Regions from separate parts of the Ancylobacter sp. WKF20 genome, predicted to be linked through region 2. Evidence: predicted binding sites of a transcription regulator. Region 2 holds the regulator's gene; each other region holds the start of a gene.

Region 1 (9,723 bases), 1.2 Mb from region 2:
CCTCGGGGAAGAATCGGGCGCCCGGCATCTTCTCGCCATCGACCAGGGCCACGTTCCCGCGTTCGCCGATCACCGCGCCGAGATCCCACACCTGCTCCCAGAAAGCGTCCGGCCGCAGGATCGACCAGGCGTGCAGGTCGCGGTAGGAGGCGAGGTCGGTGCCGTGCCGCTCATTGGTCGCCCGGAGGAAGGCGGTGACGGCGGCCCGCTCGATACGATCCCGGCTGGGGGTCCAGAGTGCTTCCTCGGTCGCGACGGCCATTCTGTGCTCTCCTCCCGCTGTGCCGGCCTATCTTCGCAGGCGCGGCAATCGCGACAATTCATAGCCGCGCGCTCGCTTTCTGTCAGGCCATCAAACAGACACAGACGCCCAACATGGTGCGCTGAACGAAGGATGGCTTTCCACCGGTTGGCGCGGCGCTTGCGCAGCCTGTCGTGGCTGCGCTAGGTCCACGTCCGGGTGGCATTATCGACATTTGATGAAAAGACTGGTCCCCATCCTGCTGCTGCCGGTGGCGCTCGTCCTGTTCGGGGCGGCGCTGGCGCCGAAGCTTGCCTCGGAGGAACGGCTGCGCACCGAGGTGGCGGCGCTCCTTGAGCATGCGGCCGGGCAGCCCCCGCGCATTGACGGTCCCGTCAGCTTCTCGATCTTTCCCTGGCCCGCGCTTGAGGTGAACGAGATTCGTTTCGGCGAGGGGGCGGCCACTCTCACCGTGCCCCGCGCCCGCGTCGTGCTCGACCTGCTGCCACTGCTGACCGGACAGGCGCGAGCCGACCATATCGAGCTCGACCAGCCGGAACTGGCGCTCGCTGGCGGGGTAGACATCGACCCCTTTTCCACCGGCGTGCTGCGCCTCGCCTCGGCCAAGTTCAACGCCGACCTCGTCGTTACCAATGGCCGCCTCGTCCTGACGCATGGCGGCACGCGCGACGTGGTGATTCCCGCGGCGGATCTGCGCATTGGCTGGCGCGGCGGACGCGATGCGGCGATCGAAGGCCGAGTGGTCTGGCGCGGCGAGCCGATCAATGTCGATCTCGCCGCCTCCAGTCTTGGCGTGCTGCTCACCGGTGGCGCCAGCCCGATGCGGGTCAAGCTCTCCGGCCCGCCCTTCGACATGGCCTTTGACGGCACCGGCAAGCTCGCCGGCGGCCCCGTGGCCAATGGCACCCTCACCGTCGCCTCGCGCCAGCTCCGCCAGACGCTCGCCTGGCTGGGTCTTGAAGCGCCGACCGCGCAGGGCTTCGGCAGCTTCTCGCTGCAGGCGCAGTCCGTCCTGTCCGGGCAGGGCGCGACGCTCTCCGGCGCGCGGCTGGAACTCGACGGCAATGTCAGCGAAGGCGGCTTCAACCTGCGGCTCGACGGCGCCCGTCCGGTGATCCAGGGCTCGCTGGCGGCGGACCGGCTGGACCTCAGCCCCTATGGCGAATTGTCGATCTCCGATGCCGCCGGCGACAATTGGAGCGCCGAGACGATCGACCTCTCCCGCCTGTCGCAGCTCGATGTCGATCTGCGCCTGTCGGCCACCGAGGTGCGCGCCGGAACCGGCCGCCTCGAGCGCATGGCGGCGAGCGCGACGCTGAAATCCGGTCGCCTCCTGCTGGCGATTGGCGAGGCCGAGGCCTGGAACGGGATTTTCCGGGCAGCTCTGCATGTTTCGCCCGCGACCAATGGCGCCGAGGCGCGGCTGGATCTGTCCGCCGACGATGTCGCGCTTGCCGGCGCTATGGGCGACCTGTTCCGCATGGGGCGGCTCGAAGGCACCGGCTCCTTCCGCTTCACCGCGGGTGGCACCGGCGCCAGCATCGCCGCCATTGTGGGCGGGCTGAACGGCAGCTTTTCCCTCTCCGGGGCCAATGGCTCGCTGGTCGGTTTCGATGTCGGGCGGATTCTGGCCCGGCTGGAGCAGCGCCCGCTCTCGGCCACTGGCGACCTGCGCGGCGGGCGCACGCCCTACAGCCAGATCGAGCTCGAGAGCACCATCCGCACCGGCATCGCCACCCTGTCGCGGCTCCATGTCGCCAGCGACCAGCTGCGCATCTCGCTGGCCGGGGAAAGCTCCATCGCCGACCGCGACCTCGATTTCGTCGGCGTGGCGCAACTGGTGAGCGCCGCCAAGACCGGTGACGCGCCGCCGCAGGGCGCGGCCAGCGCCTATGTCGCGGGCGCCGCCCCCGGCACGCCGCAGAACGTCTCGTTCGAGCTGCCCTTCATCGTGCGCGGTAATTGGGACCAGCCGGTGGTGCTGCCCGACCCGCAGGCACTGATCCGCCGCTCCGGCGCGGCGCGCCCGCTCTTCTCCAAACCTGCCGCCTACGGCTCGGTCGCTCCCGCGCCCTGACCTATTCGGCCAGCACGCGCGTCGAGGGGAAGGTGATCTCGACGATGGTGCCGACATCCACCGCGCTGCGGATGTTGAAGCTGGCGCGGTTGGCTTCGGCCAGCGCCTTGGTGAGCGGCAGGCCGAGGCCGGTGCCGCCGGAACCCGCGCGGCCGGACGTGGCGAGCTGGCGGAACGGCTCCATGGCGACGGAGATGTCCGCCTCCGACATGCCGATCCCGGTATCGCGCACGCGCAGCACCACCTCGCCCTCCTCGGTGAAGGCGGTGGAGAGGATGACCTGACCGCCCGGCCGGGTGAACTTGATCGAGTTGGAGACGAGGTTCAGCACGATCTGCCGGATCGAGCGCGCGTCCGCCACCACGGGCGGCAGTTCGCTCGCCAGCGAGGAGCGGATGATGATGCGCTCGCGGTTCGCCTGCGGCTGCATGATAGCCATGCTCTGCTGCACGATCTCGTTGAGCGGGACGCTGGTGAAGGCCAGGTCCAGCTTGCCGGCCTCGATCTTGGAGAGGTCGAGCAGATCATTGATCAGCGAGATGAGATGGCCACCGGAGGCGTGGATGTCGCGCAGATAGTCCCGGTAACGCTGGTTCTCGATCGCGCCGAAACGCTCCTCCATCATCACTTCCGAGAAGCCGATGATGGCGTTGAGCGGGGTGCGGATCTCGTGGCTGATCTTGGCGAGGAAGTCGGACTTGGCCATGTTGGCGCGCTCGGCGAGGCGCTTGGCTTCGGTCAGTTCCTCCTCGGCGCGCTTCCACTGGGTGATATCGCGCAGCACGGCGCAGAATTTGGTGGCGTCCTCACCGACGCGGCCAATGGTCATGAAGAGCGGGATGAGCCCGCCCTCGCGCACGCGGCCGATCACCTCGCGCCCGTCATTGAGCACGCTGGCGACACCGTTGGCGGCGAGCCCGTCGAGATAGTCCACCGCCGCGCGCTGGCTCTCGGGTGCGAAGAGCAAGGTGAAGTTCTCGCCCGTGACCTCCGGCGCGGAGAAGCCGAACAGCGCCTCCGCCGGGTGGTTCATGCTGAGCACGGTGCCGGCGGCGTCGATCAACACCACGCCATCGGTGGCGGTGTCGAGAATGGAGCGCAGCTCGCGGCTGGCGGTCTCGGCCTCGCGCAGGGCGAGTTCCGCCTGGCGCAGCTTTTCCTCGCCCGCTGCATCCGCCACCGGCTCGCTGCGGTGGAGGACATAGAGCATGGCCGTGCCGCCCTCCCAGGGGGAGGACATGAGGCGGGCGTCCACCGCGATGGTGCCGCCATCGGCGGCGGCGAGGCTCAGGGTGCGGCCGTTCTCCGCCCCCGGCGTCATCGCGCCGGTGAACAGGGTGGCGAGCCCGCCGGCCTGTTCGATGGCGGCGAGGTCCGGGTGGCCGATCCATTCCAACAAAGCGCGGTTGGCATAGAGCAGCCGGTCACCACGGAAAGCCAGGAGGCCGACCGGTAGACGGTCGAGAATGGGGCGCTCGCCCTCGGCCATAAGGCGTTGCAGCCCATCCGGCTCGCGGCGGGCGGGTTCCGGCGCGGGCAGGGGAGCGGTTTCGGCCGGATCGGCGACCCATGAGGTTTCGGCCGGGATGGCGGGTGCCGGCGTGTCCTTGGCCGGCACGTCCTGTTCCGTCGCGGGCACGGTGGAGGCGGGGGCATCGCTGGGGCGGGCGGGCTCGGGGAAATCCTCGACGCCTTCCAGCCGCGCGCCAAGGGCACGGGCGATCTCGCGAAACGCGTTGCGCTCGCCGGTGGACAGCCCCTCCCAGGAGGTACGCACGCCGTTCTCCGCCGGCCCGCGCAGCGGCACGACGTTCGGCGAGGAGGGCACGATGCTGAGCGTCACCCGTACCGGCGTGGGTTCCTCCGGCTCGGCCACCGGGGCACGGGGGGCCTCAACCACCGGTTCCGGCGGGAGCACGGGAGGCGGACCGACAGGGGCAGGGGGCGGCGGGACAGGCGTTGGCGCCACGCTGGCGGGAGCCATGACCGGCGGCAGATGCGGGAGCGTCGAGGCGCCCGGGGGTAGCGGGCGGCGGCCCTTGACGAGGCCATAGCCGCGCATTCCCTCGCCACGCACCGGTGCGCCACCAAGTTCGACTTCCAGCGCGTCGCCGCGCGGGGTGCGCAGCAGGACGGGCAGGCGGGTGAAGCTGCGGCCTTCGAGAATGGCGCGATGGGCGTCGAGAGCGCCGAGCAGGCTCCAGTCGCGGCCGATCAGGCTGTCCGCCGGCTGCTCCAGCGTCTCGGCCAGACGGGCGTCGAGCTGGGTGAAGCGCGCCTGAAGGTCCGTGCGCCAGGTGAAGCGCAGCGGCGCGGGGGCGGCCTCCGTCGCGGGCGGCGCGACCGGCGCCTCCGCCTCGGGGGAGGGCGTGGGGCGGCTGGCGGGGGCGGCGTCGAGAGAGATCATCAGCAGGGCGCGGGCGGAGCCGGCCGCGAGGAGCGAGCAGGCGAGCGTTGTGGGCGTGAGCCGGCCGGCGAGACGCAGACGCTCCAGCCGCGCCGGGCGGCCGGGGCGCAGCGTCGCGGCGATGCGAGCGGCGGCGGCGCTCACCTCGTCCGGCGGCGGTAGGCGCCCGAGCAAAGCGCCCCCGCCGGCATTGGCGGCGATCAGCGAACCGTCGAGGCGCAGCAGCACGGCCGGGGCGGGCGCGGCAAGGCTCGCGGCAGCGAGCGCACGCAAGGCGGCGTCCGCGCCAGCGGCCGAAGAAGGATGCCCGTCCGTCGGTATGCTCATAACCGCCCGAGTCGTGTCCCCAGGGGACATTGAAGGAAGCAGGCGCGCGTCCGGCGGACAGGCGCCCTTCCGCAAAGGATAATGCGCCCCCCGCCACGGCGCCACGCCGGCGGGCAAGACCACGCGCACCTTCGTACTTTCCGGTTAACCGGACGCCACCGATCCCGGTTAACCAGCCGTTGCACCGGACGGGGCTTTCGCGGCCGAATTTTGTTGCGCGGAGGCTGCGGGTCAATACTTTAGTCGTAGGCAGCAACGCGAATGGACCGCCCACAGGTTGCCGCTAGGATGATGGCTGCGACGCGCAGGAGAATGCACGATGGCCAATGGCTCGAAGCTGGACGTGCCGCCGGAACTTCGCAACCTCGCCGAGCAGGGCGTCGATCAGGCCCGTGCGGCGATCGATGGCTTCATCAGCGCCGCGCACAAGGCGCTGGACGATGCCGGCCGGCAGGTCGATGTCGCCCATGACAGCGCGCGCGATATGGGGCGCACGACCCTGAAATTCGCCGAGGACAACATCGCGGCCGGCTTTGACTTCGCCGCCCGGCTTGCCCGCGCCTCCAGCGTCGAGGAGTGGTCGCGGCTGCACGCCGATTATGTGAAGGAGCAGGCCGAGCGCCTGACCGAGCAGGCCAAGCTGCTGGGCTCCCAGGCGGCAGCGACGGCGCCTGGCGCCGCGCCGGCGTCACCCAAGCCCCGCGCGTCCAAGGCCAAGAGCCTCTGATCGCGTGCTCAGGCCGGCGACTTTCCCCTGCGTTCCGGCCTGTATGTGCCGTAACGTCAGTGTGTGCGCATTTTGGCGCCAGAGCGCAAAAAAATCGGCCAAACGGACTTGATTGTGCATTGCAATATGATATTGCATTGCACAATTAGAGTGTGCGACTTGGGTGGGCTCCTCGGGATGCCGTGTCGGCCAAGTCGAAGGCGGTCGCAGCCATGCGCGGATGCGCTGGCCGCCTTGTTTGTCACGACCCGCGAACGCGAGGAGAAAAATCATGGTTGACGCCACCACCGTTCCGCCGTCAGCGAAGAAGACTGCCAAGGCGGCCACCGCCGCTTTTGAATCCGCCCTGCCGAAGATCGACCTGGCCAATCTCGAAGTGCCGGCCGTGGTTCGCGAAATGGCGGAGAAGAGCGTCCAGACCGCTCGTGAGGCGTATGAGAAGATGAAGACCAACGCTGAAGAGACCACCGACCTGCTCGAGGACACCTACACCACCGCCTCCAAGGGCGTGGCCGAGTACAATGCGGTGGCGCTCGAGTCCCTGCGCGCCAATGTGAACGCGGCCTTCGACTATGTCGGCGCGCTGCTCGGCACCAAGAGCGTGTCCGAGGCTGTCGAGCTCTCGACCGGCCACATGCGCAAGCAGTTCGATGTTCTCTCGGCGCAGGCCAAGGAACTCTCGACGATTGCCCAGAAGGTCGCCGCCGAGACCGCCGAGCCGATCAAGGCCTCGGTCGAGAAGACCATCAAGAAAGCCTCCTGAGCTCCGGTCCGCCGGAACGCTCATGCCGCTTCGCAAAGCCCGGCCCGCCACGGCCGGGCTTTTTGCGTGAATAGCGCCTCGCCGCCGCTGCCTCGTCCCTATTTTCGCCGCAGCGGGCGGCTTGACTCCCCACCTGCCGCTACCTATCTCCGCACCGGCTTTGGCACTCGGAACGAAAGAGTGCTAAAGCCATTCCAACGGCGCCAACGGCGGCGCCAGAGCGGAAGATCCGAGGAGCGCCAGATGGCCAAGCTGAAGTTTCGTCCCCTGCATGATCGTATCGTGGTGAAGCGCCTCGATGCGGAAGAGAAGACCGCAGGCGGCATCATCATCCCCGACAGCGCCAAGGAAAAGCCGTCGCAGGGCGAGGTCATCGCCGTCGGCCCGGGTGCCCGCGACGAGGCCGGCAAGCTCGTCCCGCTCGACGTGAAGTCCGGCGACAAGGTGCTGTTCGGCAAGTGGTCCGGCACCGAAGTGAAGATCGACGGTCAGGACGTCCTGATCATGAAGGAATCCGACATTCTCGGCATCGTCGGCTGAGGCTCTGCCTCGCCTGACGAACCGACCCTGATGTCCCGTGCCGTGATGCCGCCCTCCGGGCGCCGCGCCGGGACTGACCCTCTTTCCAAGGAGTAGGCCTGATGGCTGCCAAGGACGTAAAATTCGGGAGCGATGCGCGCGACAAGATGCTGCGCGGCGTCGATATCCTCGCTAATGCCGTGAAGGTGACGCTCGGCCCGAAGGGTCGCAACGTCGTCATCGACAAGAGCTTCGGCGCTCCGCGCATCACCAAGGACGGCGTCACTGTCGCCAAGGAGATCGAGCTCGAGGACAAGTTCGAGAACATGGGCGCCCAGATGGTGCGCGAAGTGGCCTCGAAGACCAACGACCTCGCCGGTGATGGCACCACCACCGCGACCGTTCTGGCCCAGTCGATCGTCCGCGAGGGCGCCAAGTCCGTGGCCGCTGGCATGAACCCGATGGACCTCAAGCGCGGCATCGACCTCGCCGTGATCGAGGCCATCAAGGATATCCAGAAGCGCGCCAAGAAGGTGAAGAACACTGAGGAAATCGCTCAGGTCGGCACCATCTCGGCCAATGGCGATGCCACGATCGGCGAGATGATCGCCGGCGCGATGCAGAAGGTCGGCAACGAGGGTGTCATCACCGTCGAGGAAGCCAAGACCGCCGAGACCGAGCTCGACGTCGTCGAGGGCATGCAGTTCGACCGCGGCTACCTCTCGCCGTATTTCGTGACCAATCCCGAGAAGATGACGGTGGATCTCGAAGATCCGTACCTGCTCATTTTCGACAAGAAGCTCTCGGGCCTCCAGGCCATCCTGCCGGTTCTCGAAGCCGTGGTGCAGTCGGGCAAGCCGCTCGTCATCATCGCCGAGGACGTCGAGGGCGAGGCTCTGGCCACGCTCGTCGTCAACAAGCTGCGTGGCGGCCTCAAGGTCGCGGCCGTCAAGGCTCCCGGCTTCGGTGATCGCCGCAAGGCCATGCTGGAGGACATCGCCATCCTCTCGGGTGGCCAGGTGATCTCGGAAGAGCTCGGCATCAAGCTGGAGAGCGTCACGCTCGCCATGCTCGGCCGCGCCAAGAAGGTCGTGATCGAGAAGGAAAAGACCACGATCGTCGACGGCGCCGGCAAGAAGAAGGACATCGAGGGCCGCGTCGCCCAGATCAAGCAGCAGATCGAGGAGACCTCCTCGGACTACGACCGTGAGAAGCTCCAGGAGCGTCTGGCCAAGCTCGCCGGCGGCGTCGCGGTGATCCGCGTCGGCGGCGCGACTGAGGTCGAGGTCAAGGAGAAGAAGGACCGCATCGACGACGCCCTCAACGCCACCCGCGCGGCGGTCGAGGAAGGCATCGTCCCCGGCGGCGGCATTGCCCTGCTGCGCGCCAAGAAGGCGGTCGAGAAGATCACCTCCGACAACCCGGACATCACCGCCGGCATCAAGATCGTGCTGCGCGCGCTTGAGGCCCCGATCCGTCAGATCGCCGAGAATTCCGGCGTGGAAGGCTCGATCGTGGTCGGCAAGGTGCAGGAGTCGAAGGACCAGAACTTCGGCTTCAACGCCCAGACCGAGCAGTTCGTCGACATGATCGCCTCCGGCATCGTCGATCCGGCAAAGGTCGTGCGCACCGCCCTGCAGGACGCCGCCTCGATCGCCGGCCTGCTCATCACCACCGAAGCCATGGTTGCCGACCTGCCGAAGTCCGGCGGCGGCGCCCCGTCCATGCCGGGCGGCGGTGGCATGGGCGGCATGGACTTCTGATCGAAGCCCACCGGCACAGCCTGTGACAAGAATGAAGGGCGTCGCGCGAGCGGCGCCCTTTTTCGTTGTGGCGCGATGATACCGCTCCCGGAATTCTGATGTGCCCCTGCGTCGCCGCCGGGCCATGCTGCGCGCCGATCATCCGAGAGCAGCGGGAGGGCAGCTTGGACCAGCGCATCATCGATCTCTATGACCGCTTCACCCATGGCCAGTTGGACCGGCGCGAGTTCATGGACCGGCTGGCGACACTGGCCGGCTCGGTCGCGGCGGCAAGCGCGCTGCTGCCGGCGCTGATGAACGACTATGCCCGCGCGGCCATCGTCGAGGACAACGATCCCCGCGTGGAGATAACGACGGCGAGCTATGAGTCCGGCGGCGCGACGGTCAAGGGATACCTCGTGCGGGCCAGGCGCGTGGCGGCCAAGCGGCCGGGCGTCATCGTCATCCATGAGAATCGCGGTCTGAACCCGCACATCAAGGACGTGACGCGGCGCATGGCGCTTGCCGGCTATCTCGCCTTCGGCGTCGACTTCCTTTCCGTCGATGGCGGCACGCCGGAGAATGAGGATCGCGGGCGCGAGATGATCGCGGCGCTCGATCGCCCGACCACGGTGAAGCGCGCGGTGGATGCCGTGACCTTCCTTGCCGCGCACCCGGAATCGACGGGCGCCGTGGGGGCCGTCGGCTTCTGCTGGGGCGGGGCGATGGTGAACCTGCTGGCGGAGAACAGCACCGCGCTGAAGGCGGGCGTTGCCTATTATGGCATGCAGCCCCCGCTCGACCGCGTGCCGGACATCAAGGCCGCGCTGCTGCTGCATTATGCGGGCCTCGACAACCGCATCAATGAGGGCATCCCGGCCTATGAGGACGCGCTGAAG
Region 2 (9,723 bases):
CCGCTTCAGGATCAAGGGCGCGTGGCGCCGGGTCGGCTCCTGATGTAGCCCCTCGCGGGACGATGCGCCACGGCATTGCAGGCACGGGAGGGCCGGGTCACTCCGCCTCGAAGGCGCCGGCGATATGTTCCGGCGGCCGGCCGGGCGCCACCAGCACGACGTCCAGCCGCATGTCGAAGCCGGCGAATTCGGGATGGTCGGCGAGGAAAATCTCCGCCGCACCGGCGATACGCCGGCGCTGGCGCGCGAGCAGCGACTCCGCCGCGCCCGCCAGCGTGCGGCGGGCTTTCACCTCGACGAAGACGAGGAGATCGTGGCGGCGGACGATCAGGTCGATCTCCCCGCGCGCCGTTTTCACCCGCCGCGCAACAACGGAAAAACCTTGAGCTTCCAATAGGCTGGCCGCCGCTGCCTCGGCGGCCATGCCGCGCGCGAAAGCCGCCTGTCGGGCCGGTGAGGCCACCCTAGTCGTCCTGCTGGAGAGCGAGCGCGCGGGCATAGACGGCGCGGCGCGGCAGGCCGGTCGCGACCGCGACGGACGCCGCCGCGTCCTTCACCGAGAGCGTCGCCAGCGCCCGGCGCAGCGCGGCATCGATATCGGCCTCTGAGGCTTCCTCCGCCAGCGGCGGGCCGATGACCAGCACGATCTCGCCCTTCGGCGCCCCGACCTCGGCGTAATGGCCGGCGAGCGTGTCGAGCGGGGCGCGGCGCACCTCCTCGAAGGTCTTGGTGAGCTCCCGGCAGACGGCCCCGGGGCGGGGGCCAAGCCCGGCGGCGAGATCAGCGAGGCTCTCCGGCAGGCGCGGGCCGCTCTCATAGATCACCAGCGTCGCCGGCAGCGTCTTGAGCTCGGCGATGCGGGTCTGCCGCGCCCCGCTCTTGGGCGGCAGGAAGCCCTCGAAGAAGAAGCGGTCGGTCGGCAGCCCCGCCGCCACCAGCGCGGCCAGGCTCGCCGAGGCGCCCGGCAGCGGCACAACGCGATGATTGCCGGCAATGGCGGCCGCGACCAGCTTGTAGCCGGGATCGGAGACCAGCGGCGTGCCGGCATCCGACACCAGCGCCACCATGCCGCCCGCCTCAAGCCGGGCGAGAATGCGCGGGCGCATCTGCTCGGCATTGTGATCGTGATAGGCGACCAAGGGCGTTTCGATGCCGTAACGATCCAGCAGGCGCCGCGTCACCCGCGTGTCCTCGCAGGCGATGAGGTCGGCGGCGGCGAGCGTCTCCAGCCCCCGCAGGGTGATGTCGCCGAGATTGCCGATCGGCGTCGCCACGATATGCAGGCCGGGCTGCGGGCGCGGCGCGGGAAGGCTCTGGCCGGCAAGGCGGAAGACGCGGGAACGTTCGACGGGAGCGGGAGTATCCATGCGGGGAGTGTAGAGCCGGCCTTCCCGGCGGAAAAGCAAGGGCGTGGCGGTTTTTCGCCGGTGCGGAGGGTGGATATGTCGCCATTTGATTCCCGCGCCGGCCCGCATGAGGTGACAGGCAAGCGCCCCTCGCCTTACAACAGCGCACGGGCCGCATCAGGCGGGCCATGAGCAGGGCCGGGCACAGCACAGGCATGCAGGACGAGAGCACAGGGCGCCGCGGCGGCCTTTTCACCCGGGGCACCAGCCGGCGCGCCGTCCTTCTCGGCGCGGCCAGCGCCGTCCTCGCCGGTTGCGGCTCGATGCGCGATACGGCGCCGCCGCAGGCAAGCCTGGCTCCGGTGGAGCCGGCCGCGCCGCCGCTTCCGGCCAATGTGCTGGGCACTGGCACCACCAAGATCGGCCTCATCCTGCCACTCGGCGCCAGCGGCAATGCGGCCGTGGCCGCGCAGTCGCTGCGCAACGCGGCGGAAATGGCCATCGCCGAATTCACCGGCGCCAATATCCAGCTCATCGTCAAGGATGATGGCGGCACCGGCCCGGGCGCACAGGCCGCAGCGCAGCAGGCGATCGACGAGGGCGCCCGTGCCATCATCGGTCCGGTCTTCGCCCACACCGTCGCCGCCGCCGGGCAGGTGGCGCGCCAGCGCGGCGTGCCGCTGGTCGGCTTCTCCACCGACACCAATGTGGCGACGCAGGGCGTCTATCTGCTGAGCTTCCTGCCGCAGACCGATGTCGACCGCGCCGTGCGCTACGCCGCCTCCACCGGCCGGCGCAGCTTCGCCGGCCTCGTGCCGGACAACGCCTATGGCTCGGTGGTCGAGGCCGCCTTCCGCGAGACCGTTCCGGTGGTCGGCGGGCGGGTGATCGGGCTGGAGCGTTACGCCACCGGCGGCAATGGCTATGCGGAAGCCGCCCGGCGGCTCGCCGGCTCGGCGGCGCAGGCCGACGCGCTGTTCCTTCCCGATGCGGCGGACGCCGTGCCGCAGATAATCCAGGCGCTCGACGCGGCCGGGGTGAACCTCTCCGGCAAGCAGCTCATCGGCACCGGCCTGTGGGACGACCGCAAGCTCTTCGCCGCGCCCTCGCTCGCGGGCGGCATCTTCGCCGCGCCGGACCCGGCCGGCTTCCGCGCCTTTTCCCAGCGCTATCAGGCGCGCTATGGCCGCGAGCCGGTGCGCACGGCGACGCTGGCGCATGACGCGGTCTCGCTCATGGCGGCGCTGGTCGCGTCGCAGGGCGAGGCGGGCATCACCGATACGGCGATCCAGAACCCCTCGGGCTTCACCGGCGTGGACGGCATCTTCCGCTTCCGCGCCGACGGCACCAACCAGCGCGGCCTCGCGGTGATGCAGATCGGCGGCGGTACCACCCAGATCGTCAGCCCGGCCCCACGCAGCTTCGCGCAGGCGAGCTGAGACGTCACCGGGCTAAGTCGGCCTCACGCCGCGAGATCGGCGACGATGGCGTCGAGCACGGGAAAGCCGAGCGGCGTCACGCGCAGCCGGTCGCCCGGCATTTCCTCGACCATGCCCTCCTCGACCAGCGCCGCGATGCGGGCGGGATCGAGGTCGCGCCCGGCGAGGCGCGCATAGCGCTGGCGGTCGATGCCTTCCTTGAGCCGAAGCCCCATCAGCAGCAATTCATCCGCCTGCTCGGGCAAGGACAATGCCTCTTCGCTGACGATGGCATGGCCCTGTGCCTCGACACGCGCCGCCCAGTCCTCGGGGCCGCGCAGGGTGGAGGTGGCGAGCCGACCCTCCGGCGTGTCGAGCCGGCCATGAGCGCCGGGGCCGACACCGGCATATTCGCCATAGCGCCAATAGAGCAGATTGTGCCGGCTCTCCGCGCCCGGGCGGGCGTGGTTGGAAATCTCATAGGCCGGCAGCCCCGCGGCCGTGGTGGTCTCCTGCGTCGCGTCCCACAAGGCGCGGGCGAGATCGCCATCGGGAATGGTCAGCTTGCCGGCGGCATGAAGGGCGGCGAAGGGCGTGCCCTCCTCGATGGTGAGCTGATAGAGCGAGAGATGCTCGCAGCCCTCATTGATGGCGCGGCGGAGTTCCGCGCTCCACGCCTCCGGCGTCTGGTTCGGGCGGGCATAGATGAGATCGAACGAGACACGCTCGAAGGCGGCGCGGGCCACCGCCACCGCCTTGAGCGCCTCATCCGCCGTGTGCATCCGGCCGAGCGCCTTGAGTGAGGTATCGTCCAGCGCCTGCACCCCCAGCGAGACGCGGTTGACGCCCGCCGCGCGGTAGCCTCGGAAACGCCCGGCCTCGACGCTGGTCGGGTTCGCCTCAAGCGTCACCTCGGCCCGCGCATCGAGCGGCCAGGCAGCATCGATGGCGGCAAGGATCGCCTCGACGGTCGACGGCTCCATCAGCGAGGGCGTGCCACCGCCGAAGAACACGCTCTGCGTGCGGCGCTGGCCGGTCGCCGCGCGCATATGGGCGATCTCCGCGCGAAAGGCGGCGACGAAGCGCGCCTGATCGGGCGGGGCATGGCGCACATGCGAATTGAAGTCGCAATACGGGCATTTGGCCTTGCAGAACGGCCAATGCACATAGACGCCGAAGCCGGGATCGACCGGCGGCGGCGATTGCCCGGTCTCAGTCAAACGTCGCCCCGAGGCAGGCCTTGGCGAGCGAGATGAAGGCACGGGCGCGGTGCGACAGGCCCCGGCCGAGCGGCGGCAGGCCATGCTTCTCGGCGCCGCTCATCTCGCCGAAGGTGCGGTCATGGCCGTCCGGCTGGAACATCGGGTCATAGCCGAAGCCGGCGGGCCCGCGCGGCGGCCAGACCAGCGTGCCCTCGACCACGCCCTCGAAATCCTCGACATGCCCGTCGGGCCAGGCGAGGCAAAGGGCCGAGATGAAATAGGCGCGCCGCATATCCGGCAGGTTGGCGCCGGCGTCCCGCAGCTCGTCCTCGACCCGGCTCATCGCCGCGTAGAAGTCCTTTTCCGGCCCCGCCCAGCGGGCGGTGTAAAGGCCGGGCGCGCCGCCGAGGGCATCGACACACAGGCCGGAATCATCGGCGAAGGCGGGCAGCCCGGTCGCCTTGGTGGCGGAGATCGCCTTGATCCGCGCGTTCTCCGCGAAGGTGAGGCCCGTCTCATCCGGCTCCGGCAGGTTGAGATCGCCGGCCGAGACGCACTCGATGCCATAGGGCGCGAGCAGGCCGCGCATCTCTTCCAGCTTGCCGGAATTATGCGTGGCGATGACGACGCGGCCGGTGAGGCGACGGGGACGGGGTTCCATGGTCAGGCGACCGCCAGCTTCTGCAGGTCCACGAGCTTGCCGATGCCCTTGCGGGCGAGGCCGAGCATGGCGTTGAACTCGTCTTCCGTGAAGGGGGTCTTCTCGGCCGTGCCCTGCACCTCGACGAAGCCGCCGGTGCCGGTCATCACGAAATTCACGTCCGTATCGGCCTGCGAATCCTCGGCATAGTCGAGATCGAGGCGCGGATCGCCATCGACGATGCCGCAGGACACCGCCGCCACATGATCGCGCAGCGGAATGGTCGGGATCATGCTGCGCGACTTCATCCAGCTCAGGCAATCATGCAGCGCGATCCACGCGCCGGTGATGGAGGCGGTGCGGGTGCCGCCATCGGCCTGGATCACGTCGCAATCGACGGTGATCTGGCGCTCGCCGAGCTTTTCGAGGTCCACCACGGCGCGCAGCGAGCGGCCAATCAGGCGCTGGATCTCCTGCGTGCGGCCAGACTGCTTTCCGGTCGCGGCTTCGCGGCGGGTGCGGTCATGGGTGGCGCGCGGCAGCATTCCGTATTCGGCCGTCACCCAGCCACGACCCTGCCCCTTCAGCCAGGGCGGCAGGCGCTCTTCCAGCGTCGCGGCGACCAGCACATGGGTCTCGCCGAACTTCACGAGGCAGGAGCCTTCCGCGTGACGCAGCACGCCGCGCTCGAAGCTGACGGCACGCATCTCGTCGGACGAGCGGCGGGAAGGGCGCATGGGAAACTCTCCTTGGCGTTGTGGCGCCCTTTTACGGGGGCGGAACAGGCCGCGCAATGACCGCCCCTCCAACCATCTAGGCCCGGCGCCTTGAATGCCGGCCCCGATTGCCGAAATATGGTGTCCGCATCTCTCAACAGGCAGCGTGATGGCCCTCGATTCCCTGCTCTCCGCTTCCGCCCCGCAGCTCGCCCGTCTCGACGAGCGCTCGCGGGAGATCTTCCGCCAGATCGTCGAGACCTATCTCGCCACCGGCGAGCCGGCGGGCTCGCGCAACATTTCGCGCCTCATTCCGATGACGCTGTCGCCGGCCTCGGTGCGCAATGTCATGGCGGATCTGGAAGCGGCCGGGCTCATCTACGCCCCCCACACCAGCGCCGGGCGCCTGCCGACCGAGCTGGGGCTGCGCTTCTTCGTCGATGCACTGCTCGAGATCGGCGACGTCTCCGAGGAGGAGCGCAACTCGATCGAGACACAGGTGCGCGCGGCGGCGCAGGGACAGACGGTGGACGGGGTGCTGGCGGAAGCCTCGAACCTGCTCTCCGGCCTCACCCGCGGCGCCGGCGTGGTGACCAGCACCAAGAGCGACGGGCGGCTGAAGCATATCGAGTTCGTGCCACTCGATCCGGCGCGGGCGCTGCTGATCCTGGTGTCGGAAGACGGCGAGGTCGAGAACCGCCTGGTGCCCCTGCCCGCCGGCCTGCCTTCCTCGGCGCTGGTCGAGGCGACGAACTTCCTCAACGCCCGCACCCGCGGGCGCACCCTCGCCGAGCTGCGCAGCGAAGTGGAGCGCACCCTCGCCGCCCGGCGCGCCGAGCTCGACGAGCTCACCGCGCGCCTGGTGGAAACGGGGCTCGCGAGCTGGTCCGGCGGCGACCGGGCCGACCGGCAGCTCATCGTGCGCGGCCAGACCCGTCTGCTGCACGATCTCAGGGCGATCGAGGATCTGGAACGCATCCGGCTGCTGTTCGACGACCTCGAATCCAAGCAGGAGGTGGTTGATCTGCTCGGCCGGGCTGAGGAGGCGCAGGGCCTACGCATCTTCATCGGCTCGGAGAATAAGCTGTTCTCGCTCTCCGGCTCCTCCACCATCGTCGCCCCCTATCGCGACGGGCAGGGCCGTGTGCTCGGCGTGCTCGGCGTCATCGGCCCGACGCGGCTCAACTATGCCCGGATCGTCCCGATGGTGGACTTTACCGCGCGGGTGGTGGGTCGCGTGCTCAGCCGTTCGGGGTTTGACGCGGCTTGATTTTTGCGGCCCGGAACCCGATATGGCGGGCGACGATGGCGCCTGTCTGCGCCCGCCCGACATTTCCGACGAGGTACCGATGAGCGAAGACACCCGCAATCCGGCGGAACAGCCCGAGACCCTGGCGAGCGTTCCTCCCGAGGCGAGCGACGCGCCGGGTGCGCCGGAAGATATCGCCGCCCAGCTCGCAGCCGAAAATGAGCGCCTTGAAGGCGAGGTCGCGAGCCTGAAGGACAAGTTCCTGCGCGCCTTCGCCGAGGCCGACAATGTGCGCCGCCGCGCCGAGCGCGAGGTCGCCGACGCCAAGGTCTATGGCATCACCGGCTTTGCCCGCGACCTGCTGAACGTGGCGGATGATTTCGAGCGCGCGCTCGGCGCCATCGATCCGCAGGCCCGCGAGCAGGCGGACGGCACGCTGAAGACCCTGCTCGACGGCATCGAGCTGACCTCCCGCGCCCTCAACCATGCCCTCACAAAGCATGGCGTCGCCCGCATCGAGGCGGAGGGTACGAAGTTCGACCCGAATCTGCATCAGGCCATGTTCGAAGTGCCGAACCCGGACGTGCCCTCGGGCACAGTCGTGCAGGTGGTGCAGCCCGGCTACACGATCGGCGGGCGCGTGCTGCGCCCGGCCATGGTCGGCGTGGCCAAGGGCGGCCCGAAGGCCGCCCCCGCCAGCGAAGGCTGATAGCCGATCAGCGCAGTTCGATGCCGTCGCGCAGGGCGCGCATGGCATCGAACTCGCTGCCGAACATGGCCTCCGGGGCCACGCCCACCATGCGCAGATAGCCGGTGCGGCCGAACCGCAGCCATTGCGCCACCTTCACCGGCTTGCCCGACTGCTGGTCGAGCGCCTTGCCCACGAGCTCAAAACCGGGCTGGCCGCCAATACGCAGCGGCCCACCGCGCTCCACCCGCAATTCCTTCACGCCCGGCACTGACGAGATCGCCCGCTTGGCGAGGCTCTCGCGGTCGTCCTCGCGGATCTCGCCGCGCACAGCGGAAATGATGAAGAAGGGCTGGCCGGCAACGTCCACGGCCTTGCTGTCGGCGCCCTCGCCGCCCTTGACCTTTGCGAGCAGCACGGCGGTGCCACCGAGCACCTTGAGCACGCGATAGCCCTCAAGATCGCCGATGGTGAAAGGCAAGCGGGCCAGAAGCTCCTCCTGGCTCGGGGGAACGCGCAGGGTCACAGTCTTCAGCGCCGCCTCGATCACCGCGTCGGGATATTTGGCGGAGGCCGTTTCGGGGAACTGCACCGTCACCATGGCGGTGAGATCCTTGCCCCCAACGAGCAGGATCCACTTCTTCAGCGCCACCGGCCCGACGCTCTGGAAACCGACGAGCAGCAGACCCTTCTCGCCGCCGGGCAACGCTACGTCCTTGCGCTGCTCAATGGTCACCCCCTTGCTCTGCAAGGCCTCGGGCTCGAAGGTCCGTATGATGTCGGCATAGGCGGCCGGAGGCATTTCGAGCATCAGGATCGCCGCCTTGGCCTCGCGGTCCTCAAGGCCGGCCACACCGGGAATCTCGCTCATGCCGGGAGGTGGGGCGATGCCGATCAGACCCTGATTGGGAAACACGACCTGAGCCATGGCCGCGACGGGGGCGAAAAGAAGCAACAGGCTTCCGGCAAGGGCGCAGAGCAGACGGCGCATTCGGTATCCTTCGGCTGATGGCGGCTCGGACCGCCCGATCGCGGCCCCAGAAAGGACGGGGCCGGCAAGGGTGGGGAGGATGACGTTGCTTTTATCCCTGTTCCAGCGTCAAGGCGGCGGAATTTCGCCGGCATCGCCGGGATTCACGCGCCGTAACGTCAGATTGATCCGGCCGGGCTGCTTCAGCAGCGTCGACGTGCCGGCGATAACCCGATCAATACCGTGAAAGGCGAGGCGGCTCGGCCCGGCGAGAACCAAAGCGTCGCCCGATTCGAGGCGGATGGAGCGCGTCGCCTCCTTGCGCGATGTGCCGCCAATGCGGAACACCGCCGTATCCCCCAGCGAGAGCGACAGCACCGGCGCGGTAAACTCGCGCTCATCGCGATCCTGGTGCAGCCCCATGCGGGCGCCGGGGGCGTACCAGTTGATCAGGCAGGCCTCGGGCGCGAGCGCCGTACCGGCCAGCTCCGCCCAGGCGCGGGTGAGCACATCCGGCATCGCCGGCCAGGGCTCAGAGGTCTCGGGATGCGTCGGCTGGTAGCGATAGCCGGTCTCGTCCGAGACCCAGCCGAGCGGCCCGCAATTGGACATCCGCACCGAAAAGGGCGTCCCGGTACGCGGCATGCGGGGGGTGAACAGCGGCGCCCGGACAAGCAGCTCCCGCAGCTCCTCCGCCAGCGCTTCCTGACCGGGCCGGTCGAGCCAGCCGGACCACCACAGGCAGCCCGGTGCGATTTCGACCGGCACCGCCACGCTAGAGCTTCCTCAGCGCGACCGCTTCGACCTCATGGTCGCCGCCCTTGCGCAGGATGAGATCGGCGCGCTGGCGGGTCGGCAGGATGTTGTCGCGCAGGTTCACCAGATTGATGGTGCGCCAGATGCCGCGCGCCGTCGCATCGGCCTCGGCGTCCGAAATCCCGGCATAGCGGTGGAAATAGGCCGCCGGGTCGCGAAAGGCGGTCTCGCGCAGCCGCATGAAGCGCTGGACATACCAGCGTTCGAGGATCGCCTCGTCGGCGTCGATATAGATCTTGAAGTCGAAGAAATCGGAGACGAAGGGGATGCCCTTGCCATCCTTCGGCGGGCGGCTGGTCTGCAACACGTTCAGCCCCTCGACGATGAGGATGTCCGGCTGGTCGACCTCGACCATCTCATTGGGCTTCACGTCATAGTGGAAGTGGCTGTAGAGCGGCGCACGCACGGGACGCCGGCCCGCCTTGATGTCCGACAGGAAGTGCAGCAGCGCCGGCAGGTCGTAGCTTTCGGGAAAGCCCTTACGGCCCATCAGCCCCTCTTCCTGGAGGACGGCATTGGGCAGAAGGAAACCGTCGGTGGTGACGAGGGCGACCTTCGGCGTGTTCGGCCAGCGCGCCAGCAGCGCCTGCAGCACGCGGGAGGTAGTGGACTTGCCCACCGCGACCGAACCGGCGACGCCGATGATATAGGGCATCTTGCCGTTCTCTTCCGGGCCGA
Region 3 (9,723 bases), 2.0 Mb from region 2:
TTCGACGGTGCCGCCTACCGCACCATGCTGCGCAATGACGCCTTCTGGTTTTCGCGCGTGGGCATGTATGTCGAGCGCGCGGACAACACGGCGCGCATCCTCGACGTGAAATATCATGTGCTGCTGCCGGATTCCGAGCATGTCGGCGGGCCGCTCGACTATTTCCAGTGGACCTCGATCCTGCGCTCGGTGTCGGCGCTGACGTCCTTCCACTGGGTCTACCGCGAGAGCGTGAAGCCCTGGCTGGTGGCGGATCTGTTGATCCTCAACGCGCAGATGCCGCGCTCGCTCACCAGTTGCTACCAGAACATCACGCGCTATCTCGATGACATCGCCGCCTATTACGGCCGGCAGGGCACAGCGCAGCGTCTCGCCCGCTCCACCCTCACCCGGCTCGGCAACAGCCGGATGGAGGACGTGTTCCAGACCGGGCTGCACGAGTATATCGACGGCTTCGTCGTCGAGAATAACCGGCTCGGTTCGACCGTTGCCGAACAATATCTCCTGTAATTCCGGGTCGACCGCCGCGTCATGCGTATCCATGTGAAGCACGCCACCATCTATACCTACGATCCGCCGGCCAATGGCGCGATCCAGACGCTGCGCCTCACGCCGCGCAACCATGACGGTCAATATGTCGTCTCCTGGCGCATCGACGTGTCGGAAAGCTGCCGGTTGCGGGCGCATGAGGACGCGTTCGGCAACCTCACCCACACTTTCGCGGTAGAGGGGCCGATCTCGGAGCTACGCGTGATCGTCGAGGGCGAGGTCGAGACACAGGACACGTCCGGCGTGGTGCGTGGCGTGAAGGAGCGTTTCCCGGCCTCGCTCTATATGCGCGAGACCGACCTCACCGTCGCCGACCCGGCCCTGCGCGCCTTCGCCGAACAGGCGGCCGCCGGTATTGAGGACCGCATCGCCAAGCTGCACGCGCTGATGGAAGCGATCGGCGCCCATATGACCTTCGATCCCGAACCGACGCAGGCGACCACCACCGCCAAGGAAGCCTTCGCGCTGAAGCGCGGCGTGTGCCAGGATTACGCGCATATCTTCATCGCCGGGGCGCGCCACATCGGCATCCCTGCCCGCTACGCCAGCGGCTACATCGTCACCGACGGCGCGGCACAATCGCAGACGCAGGGCCTCATCCAGCTCCAGGGGGCCTCCGCGCAGGCCGGCCATGGCTGGGCCGAGGCCTATGTGGAGGGTCTGGGCTGGGTCGGGTTCGATCCGGCCAATCTCCAGTGCCCGACCGAGGCCTATGTGCGGCTCGCCGTGGGGCTCGACTATCTCGGCGCCGCTCCGGTGCGCGGCAACCGCTATGGGGGCGGCGAGGAAAATCTCTCCGTCGCTCTCACCGTCGACCAGTCGAGCCGGCAGATTCAGGGCTGACGGTTGCCGGCCGCAAAAGCGCCCCGCTATAAGGGCGCGTAATGGGATGCCGCGCGCCACAGGGCCGTGGCCAGGGGGAAGTGCCTTCGATGACCTATTGTTGTGGTCTTCTGGTGCGTGACGGCCTCGTCATGATTGCCGATACCCGGACCAATGCCGGGCTCGACAACATCTCGACCTTCCGCAAGCTGCACGTCTTCGAGGAACCGGGCCGCCACATCATGGCGCTGGCGACGGCGGGAAACCTGTCGATCTCGCAGGCCGTCATCAGCACCCTGCAGGAGGGGCTGGAGAACCCGGAGACCGGCAAGAAGGACACGCTGACCAGCGTCAGCAGCATGTTCCGCGCGACGCAGCTCGTCGGCGCGGCCATCCGTCATGTCCATCGTCTCTATGGCGAGGGCCTGAAGGAATCCGACATCCGCTTCGACGTCTCCTTCCTGTTCGGCGGACAGGTGAATGGCGGGCGGCTGCGGCTGTTCATGATTTACGCCGCTGGCAATTTCATTGAATGCACCGCCGACACCCCCTTCCTGCAGATCGGCGAGCACAAATATGGCAAGCCGGTGCTGGACCGCTCCATCACCTTCGAGACCGACCTGTATGACGCGCTGAAGTCGGGCCTGATCTCGATGGATTCGACCATGCGCTCCAATCTCGGTGTCGGCATGCCCATCGACATTCTGGTGGCGCGCCGAGATGGCGGGCAGTCGGAGCTGAATTACCGCATCGAGCCGGGCGAGCCCTATTTCCACGATCTGCGCGAGCGGTGGTCGGCCGCGCTGCGCGCCGCCCACACCTCGATCCCCCGCCCGCCCTATGGGCGAAACCGCTAGAAGGGCGTGAACGCGCGAAAGCCGCCGATGCAGGTGCACCGGCGGCTCTCGTCTTGCGATTGTCCTGTCACCCGTCAGGTGAGCAGATACAGCAGGATGATGATCGGAATCGGAATACCGATGAGCCACATCAGAATAGCGGGCATGATCGCTCTCCTCGACTGAGTAATTCACGGGCGGTGACGTATGGTTTCACCGCGTTCGACTTGACTGTCGCCCTGATAACGCCATGAGCTCTTGCGGGTTCCATGGCATCACGCACCCCGCCAGCCCCTGCTGGCCTTGCCGGCGACGCCATGCCGGGACAGATTTCGACGCTTCGGGAGGAAAAACATGACCACGCCCCGCATCGCCCTCGTCACCGGCGCCGGCACCGGCATCGGCAAGGCCGCCGCTCTCGCCCTCGCCGAATCCGGCTTTGAGGTTGTTCTCACCGGTCGCCGCACCGAACCGCTCGAGGCGCTCGCCTCAGTCATCGCCGCCAAGGGCCAGACGGCTCACCCCATCGCCGCGGATGTGGCGGACGCGGCCTCGGTGCGCGCGCTGTTCGACGAGATCGCCAGCCGTTTCAAGCGCCTCGACATGCTGTTCAACAATGCCGGCGGCTGGTCGCCGGGCATGCCGATCGAGGACATCCCGCTGGAGGACTGGCAACGCGTGGTGACCGTCAACCTCACCGGCGTGTTCCTCTGCACCCAGGCCGCCATCCGTCTCATGAAGACGCAGACCCCCAAGGGCGGGCGCATCATCAATAACGGCTCGATCTCGGCGCACGCCCCGCGCCCGCTTACCGCGCCCTACACCGCCACCAAGCACGCGGTCACAGGCCTCACCAAGCAGGTCGCGCTGGAAGGCCGCGCGCACAACATCGCCTGCGGACAGATCGATATCGGCAATGCCGACACCGACATGGCGGTGAAGATGAAGACCGGCATTCTTCAGCCCAACGGCCAGATCATGGTCGAGCCGACCTTCGACCCCGTCCATGCCGGCCGTGCCGTCGCCTATATGGCCGGCCTGCCGCTCGACGCGAATGTGCTGACCATGACCATCATGGCCACCAACGCACCGTTTGTCGGGCGGGGCTAGCGGACGGTCTCCTCCGTGGCGCTCGGCGCCTTGTCAGCCGTAATATCCGGCGTTGCGGCTGCCGTGCGGGACGACTTATCGGTCTTTACCGCCGGGGCCCAAACGTTGCGCGCCTTCTCCAGGTCCGCCCGATACTTCTGGGGCAGCGCAGCCCGCAATTCGTCGAAATCGGCCGCATTGCCGATCCAGTCGAGCGGTCGGCTCTCCTTGCCGACGAAGCCGAGAGCGATCTTCGGCCGTAGCAGAACCGTGTGAGTCGGCGAGAAATACGCCTCCAGCGCAGCGCGCAGGTTCGGCGGATCATAAGCGCCGCCGACCTCGTTTTTTCCGTCTGTCAAGCGGGCGAGTGCACTGACATGGATGTGCTCACCGATGGAGCGGGCCTGGGGCGGCAAGCCAGCGACACGCACCCCGGCTCCACGCGGGCGTTGCTGGGCGATCACGCGATACGTCGGATCGTTGCGGTCCATGAAAAATAATGGCGGCTGTCGGGACTCGTGAATGTCAGGGCTGTCTTCGCCTTGCAACGCCTCAAGCTCACCCGGCCGAAAAACGGGGGCATGCCCCGCGGGCGTCAGCGCATCGAGGCGCTTCAGCATCCACGCCAACGTCAGAGCGCCGATACCCCCGGCCTGATAGCCACCGCCAATGTCCGAATGCACGCCTGGAAACCACACCTGCTCAACCGCCGTGAATCCCGCATGCTGCGGCACCTGCCAGAGTGCGGGAGGGTACCACCGCCGCTTCTCGTCAATCGCCACAGCGTGCAGCGACACGTCGATAATCGAGGATAGAGCCGTGTCGTGAAACTCGTAGCGCTCGCGATTTCTCCGAAAGACACTTCCGGGGATACCTAGCGAGCCCACCGTGTCGAAAACGCCGAGACCGCGAATACGTACGCCATCATGGGTGAGCGTGCGCAACCATACCGTGTCCGCCGGGTAGCGGTCCTTGGGCGGCGTCCTGTAGAGCTCCCACACCGTCTGTTCATTCTGCGTCGTGCAATTCTCGGCCTTGAGCAGCCCGCTCGCGCCAATATAGCCGGCAAGGCTGCGCGCGGTGAAGGCACCGCGCGAGAAGCCGAAAATGAAGATGTCATCGCCGGGGGCGTAGAACTGGCTGAGGAAGCGGTAGGCTTGGCGGACATTGACGTCGAGGCCAGTTCCGATTGCCCCGCCGGCCAGCTTGTCAAACCCGCCTGCAGTTCCCACGCCCTCGTCATAATAGATGCGCTGTTCGACACCATCGGTGACACCCGGCTGCAGCATGTCGCGCAGCCGCACGATGTTGGTGATGTCCTCGCTGTTGGGATCGTTCCAGGTGCCGTCAAGGCAGAGGATGAGCCGCCGCGGCAGGCGCTTGATGGCCGTTCGCTCGGCCGAAGGATCGATTGATTTCACACTCATGACGCCCCCCGTCATTGCGGAAGCATCATCATAATGGTTGCATTTTACCAAATGCAACCCTGAGTTTATTTCAACGCTCTCAGATCACCGCCAGCGCGCCCTGGAAGATCAGCCAGCTCAACAGTCCCATCACGCCGAGGCTGACGAGGCTGGCGACCAGGCCGGCGGCGATGAAGGCGCCGTCGCGCTCGACGAGGCCGAGGCCGAGAATGCAAACGGCGATGCCCGGCGGCAGGTTGCCGAAGATCGGGATCGGCAGCATCAGCAGCAGGCCCAGCACGACCACCACGCCGCCCAGCACGAGACGGGCGGCCGCGCTGGAGAAATAGGCCAGCCGCGGGCGTGAATACGCCTCGAAGCGGCGGATCCATTTCAGCGCGCCATGGACGATCTTCTCCAGCAGCGTGCGGGAAATGGTGCGGGCCGCCAGCCAGCGCGGCAGCCACAATTCGTCACGCCCGAGCAGCATCTGCGCGCCGACGAGGCACAGCAACACGCCGCAGATCACCGGAATGCCCGGCGGCATGGGCAGGCAGTTCGGCAGGCCGAGCAGCAGGATGGACAGGCCGAAGGCGCGGTTGCGCAGGGCATGCACGATCTCGCCCACGCCGATGCGTTCCGCCGAATGGGCGGTCACGATCGCCGAGAGCAGCTCCGAGGTGCGGGGCGAACGATGATCCACGATGGGCGGCCCGGTGCCTTCAGTCATGCCTTGGGACACCACCACGGCACCCAGTTTCGCCGCCCTCATAGCACGGCGAAAGCGGCAAGGAGAGGGCACAGCGTCCAAATCGCCGCGCGCCCCCGGCCAGGAAGAGCCGCCCACAGCTCAGTGGATCTGGAACACCCCGTCGACGCGGCGCAGCTCGGCGGGCTTGATCAGCCGTGAATGCGCGATGGTGACCGAGTGCAGCGGCCCTTCCAGCTCGCGCTTCCAGAAGTCGAGAAAGCGGTTCAGCTCCGGGAAATGGGGATAAAGGTCGTAGTGTTGCCAGAGATAGGTCTGCAGCAGCGCCGGGTGGTCCGGCATGCGGTAGAGGATCTGGGCGGTGGTCAGGCCATAACCGGCGAGCTGCCGGACGAAATCCGCCGATGCGGTATGCACGCCCGGCGCGGATGCTTCACGAGATGCCATGCGGAACCTCCTTTCGCTGACATGCCGAGTTGAACGCATGAAGCTTGCGTGAACAAGTCCAAAGATCGCGTTTCATGTGCAATATCAATGCACTAGCAGCATATGCCGGGGAGTGCTGACAACCCGCGCGGCAGCGTGCTGGCACTCACCTCACGGGACTGCCAATTTTTTCACGCCGAGGCCTTGCGCCCCCTCCGCCCCCCGCCTAGATGTCCTCGCGGCAGCGTGATCGGGACCGTTCCGGCCGATCCGCCGCCATGAAACCAGATGATCGTTCAAGCTTTTCTGGAGAGAACCGATGAAGTTCCGTCCCCTGCATGACCGTGTGGTGGTCAAGCGCGTCGATGCGGAAACCAAGACCGCGGGCGGCATCATCATCCCCGACACCGCCAAGGAAAAGCCCTCGCAGGGCGAGGTGGTCGCGGTGGGCCCGGGTGCCCGCGACGAGGCCGGCAAGCTCGTTGCGCTCGACGTGAAGGCCGGTGACCGCGTGCTGTTCGGCAAGTGGTCCGGCACCGAGGTCAAGATCGACGGCGTCGACTACCTGATCATGAAGGAGTCCGACATCCTCGGCGTGATCGACGACAGCGCCTCCGCCAAGAAGGCGGCGTGACGCCCGAACGCCCGACGCAAGTCGTAACGCATCACCGGAGTTAAAAGACATGTCTGCCAAAGAAGTGAAATTTGCGGGCGACGCGCGCGAGAAGATGCTGCGCGGCGTCGACATCCTCGCCAATGCGGTGAAGGTGACCCTCGGCCCCAAGGGCCGTAACGTCGTGATCGAGAAGTCCTTCGGCGCTCCGCGCATCACCAAGGACGGCGTCACCGTCGCCAAGGAGATCGAGCTCGAGGACAAGTTCGAGAACATGGGCGCCCAGATGGTGCGCGAAGTGGCCTCGAAGTCCAACGACCTCGCCGGTGACGGCACCACCACCGCCACCGTGCTCGCCCAGGCCATCGTGAAGGAAGGCGCCAAGTCCGTCGCCGCCGGCATGAACCCGATGGACCTGAAGCGCGGCATCGACCTCGCGGTCGAGGCGATCGTCGCCGATCTCAAGAAGAACGCCAAGAAGGTCACCTCGAACGAGGAGATCGCCCAGGTCGGCACCATTTCCGCCAATGGCGATTCCGAGATCGGCAAGTACCTCGCCGAGGCCATGCAGAAGGTCGGCAACGAGGGTGTCATCACCGTCGAGGAAGCCAAGACCGCCGAGACCGAGCTCGACGTCGTCGAGGGCATGCAGTTCGACCGCGGCTACCTGTCTCCCTACTTCATCACCAACGCCGAGAAGATGCGCGTGGAGTTCGAGGATCCCTACATCCTCATTCACGAGAAGAAGCTCTCGGGCCTGCAGGAGCTCCTCCCGGTCCTCGAGGCCGTGGTGCAGACCTCCAAGCCCCTGCTGATCATCGCCGAGGACATCGAGGGCGAGGCTCTCGCCACGCTCGTCGTCAACAAGCTGCGCGGCGGCCTCAAGGTCGCGGCCGTCAAGGCCCCCGGCTTCGGTGATCGCCGCAAGGCCATGCTGCAGGACATCGCCGTCCTCACCGGCGGCACCGCCATCTCCGACGATCTCGGCATCAAGCTCGACAGCGTGACGCTCGCCATGCTCGGCCGCGCCAAGAAGGTGGTGATCGAGAAGGAGAACACCACGATCGTCGACGGCACCGGCGCCAAGGCCGACATCGAGGCCCGCGTCGCGCAGATCAAGGCGCAGATCGAGGAGACCACCTCGGACTACGACCGCGAGAAGCTGCAGGAGCGTCTGGCCAAGCTCGCGGGCGGCGTCGCGGTGATCCGCGTCGGCGGCGCGACCGAGGTCGAGGTCAAGGAGAAGAAGGACCGCGTTGACGACGCGCTGCACGCGACCCGCGCGGCCGTCGAGGAAGGCATCCTGCCGGGCGGCGGCGTTGCCCTGCTCCGCGCGATCAAGGCGCTCGAGGGCGTCGTGACCGCTAACCCCGACCAGAAGACCGGCGTCGAGATCGTCCGCAAGGCCATCCAGGCCCCGGCCCGTCAGATCGCCAGCAATGCCGGCGAGGATGGTTCGCTGATCGTCGGCCGCATCCTGGAGAAGGACAGCTACGCCTACGGCTTCAACGCCCAGACCGGCGAGTATGTCGACATGTTCAAGGCGGGCGTCATCGACCCGGCCAAGGTCCTGCGTTCCTCGATCCAGAACGCCGCCTCGGTCGCCTCGCTGCTCATCACCACCGAGGCGATGATCGCCGAGCTGCCCAAGAAGGCCGGCGCCGCGGCCCCGGCCATGCCGGGCGGCGGCATGGGCGGCATGGACTTCTGAGGACGGTCTGAAGCCCCCCGGCAATCGCAAGAACCGACGTCGGCCAAGGCCGACGTCTCGGGCGGCGGCATGGGCGGCATGGACTTCTGAGGACGGTCTGAAGCCGCCCGGCAATCGCAAGAACCGACGTCGGCCAAGGCCGACGTCTCGGGCGGCGGCATGGGCGGCATGGACTTCTGATCGTCCGACCGACACTGAAGAACGAAGGGCGCGGCGCAAGCTGCGCCCTTTTCGTTTGCGACGCGCGCGATCAGGCGGGCTCGCGCGCCGCGCCGGCGATCGTGTCGAGACTATCGTCCGCCGCGCGCTGGTGCAGGCGTTCCAAATCCGCGCCCATGGTCTCCACCCGGAACGCCCAGGTGATCGCCGCGCCGGCAAAGGAGGTCAGGGCGAGGCCGATCAGCAGCGCGGTGGTGCCGATATCGGCCAGCAGGATGGGAAACAGGAACGCGGTCAGCACCGCGCCGATCTTGCCCGTGGCGGCGGCCAGCCCCGCGCCCTTGCCGCGCACGCGGGTGGGAAACACCTCGCCGGCGATCAGGTAGGTCTGCGCGTTCGGGCCGACATTGGTCATGAAGTTGAACAGCATGAAGCCGGCGAAGATCAGCAGGGTGCGGCCGGGGTCGGGGTAGTAATGCGACATGGCCGCCAGCAGCAGGCCGGCGGCGCAGCCAATGAAGCCGATGATCTGCAGCGGAATGCGCCCCACGCGGTCGGCCAGCAGCACTGCCGCGAAGATGCCGGCGATCAGCAGCGTGTCGATCAGCGCCGCGCCCTCGGCCGCCAGCACCTGGCTGGCGACGATATCGGTGACATCATGCTGAATTGGTGTGCCGTGACCGAAGGCGGCGGCGAGGATGGTGGGGGTAAACAGCCCGATGCCGTAGGTGCTGAGATCCTGCATGAACCACGGCACGGAAGCGAGGATCGTCGCCCGCCGGTTGCGGCGGGTGAACAGCTCGCGCCAGCCGGAGGCCCCGGCCCCGTGTCCTGGCGTCCCTGCCCCGACGGCGGGCGTCGCCAGTTCGACCTGGTGCGGATAGGCGGGCTCGCGATAGAGCAGCCGGGCGGTCTCGCGCGCCGCCTCCAGCGTCCGTCCCTGCGCGAACAGCCACGGCGCGGACTCGGTGATGAAGAAACGCGCCACGGTAACGATGGCGGCGGGCAGGATCACCGCCGCATACATCAGCCGCCAGGCGGAGACGGTCGGATCGTTCACCAGCACCGCATAGCCGACCGCCGTACCGGCCAGCGCCCCCAGCGCCTGGAAGCCGAAGGCCGCCAGCACCAGCCGGCCGCGATTGGCGCTCGGAATGCTCTCGGAAATGATGAGATGCGCCGTCGGGTAATCGCAGCCCAGCGCGACGCCGACGCCGAACAGGAAGACCGCCAGCCAGAAATAGGTCGGGCTCACCGACAGGAGGACGAGGAAGATGATGAACAGGATCATCTCGACCACGAACATGAACTTGCGCCCGAACGTGTCGGACAGCCCGCCCAGCAGTAGCGCCCCGACCAGAATGCCGGCAAGGCTCGCGGCCCCGATGACGCCATGCTCGGTG

What was found. The regulator HrcA, encoded in region 2, represses chaperone genes, less so after heat shock. The targets are predictions, from matches to a motif close to GTTAGCACTCNCNNNNNGNGAGTGCTAAC.
Region 1: the regulator HrcA is predicted to act here: its motif matches at 6,723-6,751, upstream of groES (co-chaperone GroES).
Region 3: the regulator HrcA is predicted to act here: its motif matches at 5,996-6,024, upstream of groES (co-chaperone GroES).

The regions. Positions count from the first base shown of each region.
Region 1 is NZ_CP121679.1:53,130-62,852, forward strand. It holds gene AncyloWKF20_RS00250 (acetoacetate--CoA ligase) at 1-262, opposite strand, end outside; gene AncyloWKF20_RS00255 (AsmA family protein) at 480-2,339, shown strand; gene AncyloWKF20_RS00260 (ATP-binding protein) at 2,341-5,019, opposite strand; gene AncyloWKF20_RS00265 (phasin family protein) at 5,393-5,800, shown strand; gene AncyloWKF20_RS00270 (phasin) at 6,072-6,563, shown strand; gene groES (co-chaperone GroES) at 6,807-7,103, shown strand; gene groL (chaperonin GroEL) at 7,205-8,845, shown strand; gene AncyloWKF20_RS00285 (dienelactone hydrolase family protein) at 9,010-9,723, shown strand, end outside.
Region 2 is NZ_CP121679.1:3,494,705-3,504,427, reverse strand. It holds gene AncyloWKF20_RS16165 (YraN family protein) at 98-499, opposite strand; gene rsmI (16S rRNA (cytidine(1402)-2'-O)-methyltransferase) at 465-1,367, opposite strand; gene AncyloWKF20_RS16155 (penicillin-binding protein activator) at 1,535-2,785, shown strand; gene hemW (radical SAM family heme chaperone HemW) at 2,809-3,984, opposite strand; gene rdgB (RdgB/HAM1 family non-canonical purine NTP pyrophosphatase) at 3,977-4,627, opposite strand; gene rph (ribonuclease PH) at 4,630-5,343, opposite strand; gene hrcA (heat-inducible transcriptional repressor HrcA) at 5,492-6,592, shown strand; gene grpE (nucleotide exchange factor GrpE) at 6,672-7,280, shown strand; gene AncyloWKF20_RS16125 (hypothetical protein) at 7,288-8,250, opposite strand; gene AncyloWKF20_RS16120 (alpha-ketoglutarate-dependent dioxygenase AlkB) at 8,359-9,003, opposite strand; gene coaA (type I pantothenate kinase) at 9,005-9,723, opposite strand, start outside.
Region 3 is NZ_CP121679.1:1,512,970-1,522,692, forward strand. It holds gene AncyloWKF20_RS06945 (alpha-E domain-containing protein) at 1-510, shown strand, start outside; gene AncyloWKF20_RS06950 (transglutaminase family protein) at 532-1,392, shown strand; gene AncyloWKF20_RS06955 (peptidase) at 1,482-2,228, shown strand; gene AncyloWKF20_RS06960 (SDR family NAD(P)-dependent oxidoreductase) at 2,562-3,317, shown strand; gene AncyloWKF20_RS06965 (DUF2235 domain-containing protein) at 3,314-4,723, opposite strand; gene AncyloWKF20_RS06970 (exopolysaccharide biosynthesis protein) at 4,803-5,432, opposite strand; gene AncyloWKF20_RS06975 (usg protein) at 5,553-5,858, opposite strand; gene groES (co-chaperone GroES) at 6,157-6,471, shown strand; gene groL (chaperonin GroEL) at 6,521-8,161, shown strand; gene AncyloWKF20_RS06990 (MFS transporter) at 8,412-9,723, opposite strand, start outside.